3 regions of the Candidatus Methylopumilus turicensis genome follow, and region 1 is predicted to be linked to each of the others. Evidence: predicted binding sites of a transcription regulator. Region 1 holds the regulator's gene; each other region holds the start of a gene.
What was found. The regulator sigma-54, encoded in region 1, starts transcription at its own class of promoters, with help from an activator protein. The targets are predictions, from matches to a motif close to TGGCACNNTTCCTGCT.
Positions count from the first base shown of each region.

Region 2: a site for sigma-54 is predicted at 1,790-1,805, ahead of glnA (type I glutamate--ammonia ligase). Genes of this name have one in related genera too.
Region 3: a site for sigma-54 is predicted at 1,838-1,853, ahead of BN1209_RS03330 (ammonium transporter). Genes of this name have one in related genera too.

Region 1 covers NZ_LN794158.1:111,828-115,086, reverse strand. The annotation lists gene lptA (lipopolysaccharide transport periplasmic protein LptA) at 1-312, shown strand, start outside; gene lptB (LPS export ABC transporter ATP-binding protein) at 322-1,044, shown strand; gene BN1209_RS00620 (RNA polymerase factor sigma-54) at 1,074-2,555, shown strand; gene hpf (ribosome hibernation-promoting factor, HPF/YfiA family) at 2,586-2,912, shown strand; gene hprK (HPr(Ser) kinase/phosphatase) at 2,931-3,259, shown strand, end outside.
Region 2 covers NZ_LN794158.1:1,707,069-1,710,327, reverse strand. The annotation lists gene BN1209_RS08625 (hypothetical protein) at 1-61, opposite strand, end outside; gene glnA (type I glutamate--ammonia ligase) at 325-1,734, opposite strand; gene BN1209_RS08615 (rhodanese-like domain-containing protein) at 1,983-2,438, shown strand; gene aroE (shikimate dehydrogenase) at 2,454-3,259, shown strand, end outside.
Region 3 covers NZ_LN794158.1:631,417-634,675, reverse strand. The annotation lists gene BN1209_RS03340 (heavy-metal-associated domain-containing protein) at 1-60, shown strand, start outside; gene BN1209_RS03335 (hypothetical protein) at 60-458, shown strand; gene BN1209_RS03330 (ammonium transporter) at 549-1,754, opposite strand; gene BN1209_RS03325 (DUF3301 domain-containing protein) at 2,060-2,371, shown strand; gene gluQRS (tRNA glutamyl-Q(34) synthetase GluQRS) at 2,384-3,259, shown strand, end outside.

The DNA.
Region 1 (3,259 bases):
TTTCAACACAGCTCCTCTTACGGCAATCCTACGACGTTTAAACAAAAGCGTGAAGGAAAAGATGAGTACATGGAAGGCTCTGCACAACGTATCGAATATGATGGTCGGATGGATAAAGTCCAGCTTTACTCCAAAGCATGGGTAAAACGTGCCAACGATATCGTGCATGGCGACTACATTATGTATGACGCTAATGCCGAATACTCTGAAGTCATTGGCGGCGGATCAAAGTCTGCCACACCAGCAACGCCAACGGGTCGTGTAAAGGCAATTATTCAACCTAAAAGTAAACCAGCGCAAGATAATCAATAAAGCATCACCATGACCGAGTTAATTGTTCAAAATTTACGCAAGAAATACAAAGCACGCACTGTCGTACAAGACATCTCGCTACACATTAAAAGTGGAGAAGTTGTAGGCTTGCTAGGGCCTAATGGTGCCGGTAAAACAACCAGCTTTTACATGATTGTTGGCTTAGTCCCCTCTGACGATGGGCGCATTATTCTAAATAGTAAAGACATTAGCCGTTTACCCATTCACCAGCGTGCAAGAATGGGAATTTCTTATTTACCCCAAGAGCCCTCTGTATTCAGAAAGTTAAGTGCAGCAGATAATGTGCGTGCTGTATTGGAGTTAAAGAAGATTACACCTGGTGCACTAGAGACGCGGCTTGATGAACTCATGGAGGAGATGCATATCTCTCATATACGTGACAACTTAGCCATCAGTTTGTCTGGCGGGGAGCGGCGTCGCGTTGAGATTGCACGTTGCTTAGCTACTGACCCAAAATTCATTTTATTGGATGAACCCTTTGCGGGTATTGACCCAATTGCCGTGCTGGACATTCAAAAAACCATCAAATTTTTAGCGGCCAAAAACATTGGTGTGCTGATTACCGACCATAACGTTCGAGAAACATTGGGTATCTGTGATCGCGCATATATTGTGAATGAGGGGCGTGTTTTTGCCTCTGGCACTTCTGCAGAAATTATTGAAAACCAAGACGTGAGAGCAGTCTATTTAGGGAAAGATTTTCGTCTTTAATCAGCGAGATCAGCCAAATCAAGCACTCAATGAAACAAAGCTTACAATTCAAACTCTCACAAAACTTAGCGCTAACCCCGCAACTGCAGCAGTCTATTAGACTCCTCCAGCTTTCATCACAAGAGCTCAATCAAGAGCTTGAAACCATCTTGCAAGAAAACCCATTGCTCGAACGCACGGATAAAAATGACGATGGGTCAGACAATATAAACGAATTCAGCATAGAAGGGTTTGCGACAGCAGATTCAGTGGTTAGCATTACTCCTGCCCAAACAAACGAGCAAAATCAGAACGAAAGCGCATTTCAAGACTCATTAAGCGATGATTACTTTGGTGGAACCAGCAATCATCGTTGGGAAGAAAACAACCATGCTGATGAAGATATCGACTACACATTTCAAGAAGTCGTTGTACCTTCCTTGCGCGAACACCTCATCAGTCAACTTCATTTAATGCCGCTCTCAGATCGAGATCAACTGCTTTCAATGGTGCTCATTGATGCGATTAATGAAGATGGATACCTAGAGCAATCTCTCGAAGAAATCGCTGAAATTCTCAACGCAGAACTTGAAGTGGACATGCTGGAACTTGAAACTGCACTCAAACACATACAACACCTTGACCCACCAGGCGTGGGGGCTAGAAACTTATCCGAATGCCTCACATTGCAACTCAAGCTGCTGCCAAATGAACTGCGAGAAGAGAATAAAAACGTGTTTGATTTAGCCCTGCAAATGGCGGAGCAACATTTACCATCACTCGCGTCACGCGACTTTGCCAAACTGAAAAAAAACCTCCGTTGCGATGATGAGAGCCTTCGCTTAGCCCAGAAAATGCTTAAGCATCTCGATCCGCGCCCAGGAAGTGAATTCACAAAACTCGCCTCAGGTCATTATATTCAACATGAAATTATGGTGAAAAAAGTCAAAGGGCAATGGCTTGCAAGTTTGAATGATGAGGTCGTTCCTAAATTACGTATTAATAAGCTCTATGCCGATATTCTGAAACGTAATCGAGATAGCTCAAGCCAATATTTAAATGGCCAAATGCAAGAAGCAAAATGGATGATTAAAAATATTGAGCAACGGTTCTCCACGATTTTAAGAGTGTCTCAGGCAATCATTGACCAACAAAGTCAGTTCTTCGAACATGGCGAGATTGCAATGCGACCCTTGATACTCCGTGAAATTGCAGATGCACTTGGTTTACACGAATCAACTGTCTCACGTGTAACGACGCGAAAGTACATGCTCACACCACGTGGCGTTTACGAGTTAAAATATTTTTTTGGAAGCCATGTCTCGACAAATACAGGTGGCGCATGTTCAGCAACAGCCATTCGAGCTCTGATTAAACAATTGGTGGCAGAAGAAAACCCAAAAAAACCTTTTTCAGATAATCAACTAACTGCAGTATTATCAAAACAAGGCATTGTCGTTGCAAGACGTACAATCGCTAAGTACCGCGAGTCTCTTAACATACCTGCGGCCAACCAACGCAAGTCCTTGTAAGACTTGCATCACTACCAAAAGGAGTTAATCATGAATTTACACTTAACGGGGCATCACTTAGAAGTTACTCCAGCGTTACGTGAATATATCGAAACAAAATTGGCTAAACTCAGCAATCATTTTGACCATATGATTGATGTTAAAGTGACATTGTCGGTGGAAAAACTGGTACAAAAAGTTGAAGCGACGATTCATGTTCCTGGGGCTGATTTGCATGCCGAATCAAGTGATGCAGATATGTATAGCGCCATTGATTTATTGGCCGACAAGCTTGATCGTCAGGTATTGAAACATAAAGAAAAAAATGCGGATCATCACAAAACAAATGGTGCTGTGAAGCATCAAGCAACTGAGTAATTCACTAGGTAACTTCTGATGGCCGAAATTAGCGTACACCAGCTTCACCAAGAAACCCGCCGCAAGCTCAAACTCACTTGGGTGGCGGGTAAATCTGGCGGAGACAATTTATTAAACAGTGAGACAGTTTCCAAGCCCTCGCTGGCTTTAACTGGTCATCGTAATTTCGTCCATCCCAACCGCGTTCAAGTCCTAGGTTGTGCGGAAATGGACTACTTGAACGGCTTAGATCCAGAAGAACAAAAACAGTCGATTAATCATTTATTCTCTCAAAAACTTGCAGCCCTCATCGTTGCCAATGGAGAGAAAGTACCGACTGAGCTAATGGTGGCAGCAGACAATCACCA
Region 2 (3,259 bases), 160 kb from region 1:
ATGCATGGCCTGTATACATCAGCGCAGATTGACATAATGCAACAATCACATTTGTTTTCATAAAGACTTTGTGGAGAATATTTTAAGGAAAAGTGTACGTTTTAAGCGGGGGCTAATCAATGAAGTTTGGCCAATCCGCATCTAAAGTGACATATTTTGCGGCTTAACCCACTAGGGGCCAATTTACTGAGCGTTTAGGTTATGTCCGTTGAACATATCAGCTAAAGCTGATTGTTCTAAGGCCGGAAGCCAGTAAACTCCCAAGTAAAGTGCGAAAAAAAAGGCGGGTGACCCCGCCTTTTTGACTTGCTAATTTAAAGCTAATTAGCAGCTATAGTACAAACCAAACTCAGCTGGGTGTGGTGTCATACGTAACTTGTTCACTTCTTCCATTTTCAATGCAATGTAAGCATCGATCCAGTCATCAGAGAACACACCGCCACGCGTTAAGAACTCGCGGTCTTTGTCCAAGTTAGCCAATGCTTCTTCTAATGAAGCACACACTGTTGGGATCAAAGCATCTTCTTCTGGTGGAAGATGGTACAAGTCTTTAGTTGCTGGCTCACCTGGGTGAATCTTGTTTTGAACGCCATCAAGACCAGCCATCATCAATGCACTAAATGCCAAGTATGGGTTAGCGATTGGATCTGGGAAACGAGCCTCAACACGACGTGCTTTATCAGAGTGAACGAATGGGATACGGATTGAAGCAGAGCGGTTTTTAGCTGAGTAAGCTAATTTAACTGGCGCTTCAAAGTGTGGAACCAAACGTTTGTATGAGTTAGTACCTGGGTTAGTAATCGCGTTCAATGCTTTAGCGTGCTTGATAATGCCGCCGATGTAGTAAAGCGCGAAATCGCTCAAACCTGCGTAGCCGTTACCAGCGAACAAGTTTTTGCCATCTTTCCAGATTGATTGGTGAACGTGCATACCTGAACCGTTATCGCCAGCGAAAGGCTTAGGCATAAATGTTGCAGTTTTACCGTATGCGTGTGCAGTATTCAACACTACGTATTTAGTAATTTGTGTCCAGTCAGCGCGCTCTGTCAATGTGCTGAATTTAGTACCGATTTCACATTGACCAGCAGTAGCCACTTCGTGGTGATGCACTTCAACAGGCACGCCCATCTCTTCAAGTGCGATACACATTGCAGAACGTACGTCTTGCAATGAATCGACTGGAGGCACTGGGAAATAGCCACCTTTAACGCCAGGGCGGTGACCAGTGTTACCACCTTCAAATTTTTCGCCTGACGCCCAAGCACCCTCTTCAGAATTGATACGCACTGAGCTACCGCTCATGCTGACATCCCATTGGATTGAATCAAAAATGAAGAATTCTGGTTCTGGACCAAAGTATGCTGTATCGCCGATACCGCTTGATTTTAAGTATGCTTCAGCACGTTTTGCCAAGCTACGTGGGCAACGGTCGTAACCTTTACCATCTGTAGGGTCAACCACGTCACAAGTTAAAATCAATGTTGGCTCGTCCATGAATGGATCGATGTTCGCTGTATCTGGATCAGGCATCAACTGCATATCAGATGCTTGAATACCTTTCCAACCAGAGATTGAAGAGCCATCAAATGCGTGGCCTTCAGTGAATTTTTCTTCGTTAAATGCTGAAACAGGCACAGTAACGTGTTGTTCTTTACCACGTGTGTCGGTGAAACGGAAATCAACAAACTTGATGTCGTTATCCTTCACCATTTTCATTACGTCGGCGATAGCCATTGAGTTCTCCTAAAGTACACTTAATAATTAAACAAAAAATCAGACATATTTTACGAGCAAAAAATATGCCAATATGAAATTCGTATATCTCATTATTTTCACACATATAGTTAGAAAAGAGAACCAAAAACGCACGCCCTAGTTTTGTGCGTTACATGTAAATTTGCACCAAATTAGTGCGCCCGTGCGATTGTCCCTAAATACCGCTATACTTTCAGCATAATTGTAAAGATGACAGAGGAATTAAAATGGAAACCATTTCACCTATTTTAGAAAAAGCAAAACAACGTGCCGCAGACTTAAATCTTCCTTATGCTGGTGCGTTAACACCGAGTGAGGCATTTAAGATTTTGCAGTTGACGCAAAATGCAAAATTGGTTGATGTGAGAACACGCGCTGAGTTGGAGTTGGTTGGACGTGTTCCTCAGGCAACCCATATTGAATGGGCGTTCTATCCTGGCATGGTGGCCAACCCAGATTTTTCCGCTCAAATCAAAACCCAGCTTGATCCTGAAGCGCTCACCATTTTTATGTGCCGCACGGGTGGCCGTTCACATAATGCCGCTGTGTTAGCGGCTCAACTCGGCTTTTCAGAAGTCTACAACATGCTAGAGGGCTTTGAAGGCGAAGCAACGCCAGATACTAAACAGCGTTGTAAACTCAATGGCTGGAAAGCGGCGGATTTGCCTTGGACAAACGCTTAGTCGGTATTTAATGATATGACCGATTTTTACGCCGTCATTGGCAATCCGATCGAACATAGCAAGTCGCCTGTGATTCACCATGCATTCGCGCAATTAACGCATCAAGACATTCAATATGAGCGTGTGCTTGCCCCTTTGGATGCATTTAACGAAACAGTTCATGATTTAATTAGTCATGGTTTTAAAGGTGCGAATGTCACGGTCCCTTTTAAGCTCGAGGCATTTGCGATAGCCAACCGACTTACAGAGCGTGCGCAAGATGCGGGCGCAGTGAATACGTTAATATTTGATGCAGAAGGCATCATTGGTGACAACACAGACGGTGTAGGCTTGGTTCGCGATATTACCCAAAACATTGGGGTTGCATTTGCGGGGAAGCGCGTGTTGCTCATTGGCGCTGGCGGAGCCTCAGAAGGTGTGTTGCATCCTATTTTGGCTGAACACCCTGCGCTACTGATTATCACTAATCGTACTTTGGACAAGGCGCTTAACATGGTCAAGCGTGTAGAAGCGCGCGACGAGATGTTGTTTGTTTCTATCAATGCCTATGCGTTTGATGATCTGCATGGTCAGCAATTTGATATTGTCATCAATGCGACTTCTGCTGGATTAACTGACAGCCACTTACCGCTTCCAACAGGAATTTTTGCGCCCAATGCCTTAGCTTACGACATGATGTATGGTCGTATCACACCATTTATGGCATTTGCACTTGACCATGGTGCAACTGTGTTTGGTGGACTTGGTATGCTAATAGAGCAGGCCGCTGAGGCGTTTTCTCTATGGCGTGGTGTGCGCCCACCAACGGCGCCGGTCATTGA
Region 3 (3,259 bases), 520 kb from region 1:
ATCAACAAGACACTCGTTGAAATCAAAGCTGACCATTCCCATGTGAAGGAGATGAAGTGATGAGCGCTCAACCTCAAATACTCTCAATTAAAAAAATGCTCGCGGTCAACTGGCTAATTCTTTTTACCAGCAGTGCAACGCTGATATGTTGCGCCATTCCTGCATTACTAGTGAGCTTAGGCTTGGGCGCAGTGATGGTTGGCCTGGCCAGCAAAGTGCCACAACTCATTTGGATTAGCGAGCATAAGCCACTTGTATTCGGTATCGCAGGAACGTTATTACTACTTGCTGGGCTGATGCAGTGGCGCGCTTCTAAGTTAGCTTGTCCAGCAGATAAACAGCTGGCCCAAGCTTGTATGAAGGCAAGAAAGATGTCGAATGTGATTTATGGCATCTCGTTACTACTATTTGCTATGGGTTCTTGGTTCGCTTTTGTTGCGCCCTATTGGATTGACTAATCCAAACTCAGCATCAAAAACTTGCCATTTGAAGTTAAAAAGGCTCAGAAGTTTGTTCTGAGCCCTTTTCTTTACTGCCAAACTTCAAGCTTATTCGTCACCACCGCCCATATTTGGCGTTGTAGTGATTTTATGAATCGCCAAGTCTGCTCCCATATATTCGTCTTCAACATCCATCCGAATACCGACCAACTTTTTAATTAAACCATAAACAATAAAGCCACCAGCCAAAGCAATTGCAATACCTAAGCCTGTACCAATCAACTGTGACATGAGACTTACATTGCCCATACCGCCCAACGCCTTAGCACCGAAGATGCCCGCCGCAATGCCGCCCCAGGCACCGCACAAACCATGCAATGGCCACACCCCTAACACGTCGTCAATCTTCCAGCGGTTTTGAGTGAGTGTAAATGCCCAAACAAACAATGCACCCGCCACAGCGCCTGTCACTAAAGCGCCGAGTGGATGCATCACATCTGAACCCGCACACACAGCAACCAAACCAGCCAATGGGCCGTTATGAACAAAGCCAGGGTCGTTTTTGCCCATGACTAATGCGGCAATTGTGCCACCAACCAGCGCCATTAAAGAGTTCATTGCTACTAGACCAGTCACACCAGTTAAGGTTTGCGCTGACATTACGTTAAAACCAAACCAGCCCACAGTAAGAATCCATGCACCTAAAGCCAAGAACGGGATGTTTGAAGGTGGATAAGCATGCAAGCGACCGTCTTTACTGTAACGACCATGCCGAGCGCCTAATAAAATCACAGCACCCAGAGCAATCCAGCCGCCCATCGCGTGCACCACAACGGAGCCTGCAAAATCATGAAACTCAAAACCGTAACTTGCTTTGAGCCATTCTTGAATGCCATAGTGATGGTTCCAAGCAATGCCCTCGAAAAATGGATAAACAAAACCAACTAACAAGAAGGTTGCGGCTAACTGAGGATTAAACTTTGCACGCTCTGCGATACCACCAGAGATAATTGCAGGAATGGCAGCGGCAAACGTGAGTAAAAAGAAAAACTTCACTAAGTCATAACCATTTTTTGCTGCCAGCACATCCGCGCCTTGAAAAAAGCTCACCCCATACGCTACGCCGTAACCAATAAAGAAATAGGCGATGGTCGAGATAGAAAAATCTACCATGATTTTGACCAATGCATTCACTTGGTTTTTACGGCGCACCGTGCCTACCTCCAAAAAGGCAAACCCTGCATGCATTGCCAAGACCATAATGGCCCCTAACAATACAAATAAGACATCACTCGCCGACTGAAGCGCTTCCATAAATTCATCCTCGTTTAAGTTTTTTTAATTATCTTGTTTAGGTCTGCCAATGCAAAGGTCAGCCTAAATTAACATTAATCCCTAGCAAAAACTAAGCCAGGTTTTATAGACCCTTGTTTTAAAATCAATTTATTTTCGATTAAAATCACAATGACGCACCAAAACAATGCAACTATCCGTGCAGCGCACTAATTAAGTGCAAAATCAAACCTATTGCACAACAGCACCCTTCAAGATTCATGCATGACGAATCTGCTTGGATTGTTTAAACTCTAAACATATTCTTTAATGAACAAATCCTTACCGTGGAAAATCTACTACTTATCATCATTGTGATGTTGGCCTGGTTCTGGTTCGACAGCATTTCAGCGCGTGATATGGCCATCGAAAAAGGCCACGACCTGACACATCGCACCAACTTACAACTATTAGACGAAAGCGTAGCATGTGTGCGTTTACGTTTAGGGCGTAATGCAAAAGGCCATGTGCAAATACTCCGCACTTATGAGTTTGACGTCAGCGCCAACGGTGGTGATCGCATGCACTGCCACCTTGTCTTGCTGGGGCGAGATTTGCAGTCTTGGTATATCCCACCTTACCTGGAGGCCGTTCATTAAAACGGCGAATCCATGATAGGTCGATTTGCTCCCTCCCCTACAGGGCCACTTCACTTTGGCTCGCTACTAGCGGCGGTAGCAAGTTATTGCGAAGCCAAGTCACAAGATGGACAGTGGCTAGTTCGCATGGAGGACCTTGATAAACCAAGAGAAATGGCTGGTGCTGCCGACCATATTCTACGCACGCTTGAAGCCTTTGGGTTCGAATGGGATGGCGAAGTTGTTTATCAGTCGCGGCGCAGTAGCCTTTATCAAGATGCACTATCTCAGTTACAAAAAAAATCCCTTATTTATCAATGCGATTGCTCGCGTAAAGAAATTGCAGACGCTTACAATCAAAGGCCTGCTCAGCATGGCATTGATGGTTTAATTTATCCTGGTACATGCCGTCATAAAGCAAAGATAAAACTACCACACGCAAGCCGCGTCGTTGTTGATTCAAATCCAATCGCTTTCACTGACGCAATTCAAGGCAATATTCAGCAAAATCTTGCACACGACATAGGCGACTTTGTATTAAAACGTGCTGATGGCTTATACGCCTACCAACTCGCCGTCGTGGTAGATGATTTCGTACAAGAAATTACCCACATTGTGCGCGGGGCGGATTTGCTCGACTCAACACCACGCCAAATTTATCTGCAACAAAAGCTGAACTACCCAACGCCACAATATGCCCACATACCAGTCGCTAGCAACACAGCTGGCGAAAAGCTAAGCAAACAAACTTTGGCGCCCGCTATCGATGTTGGACAAGCACCCATACTCCTTATTCAAGCTCTCAGCTTTTTAGGGCAACAACCTCCAAATGACTTATCCACAAACAGCCTCAGTGATATTTGGCTGTGGGCAAAACAACACTGGGGTATAAAAAAAGTACCCAGACAA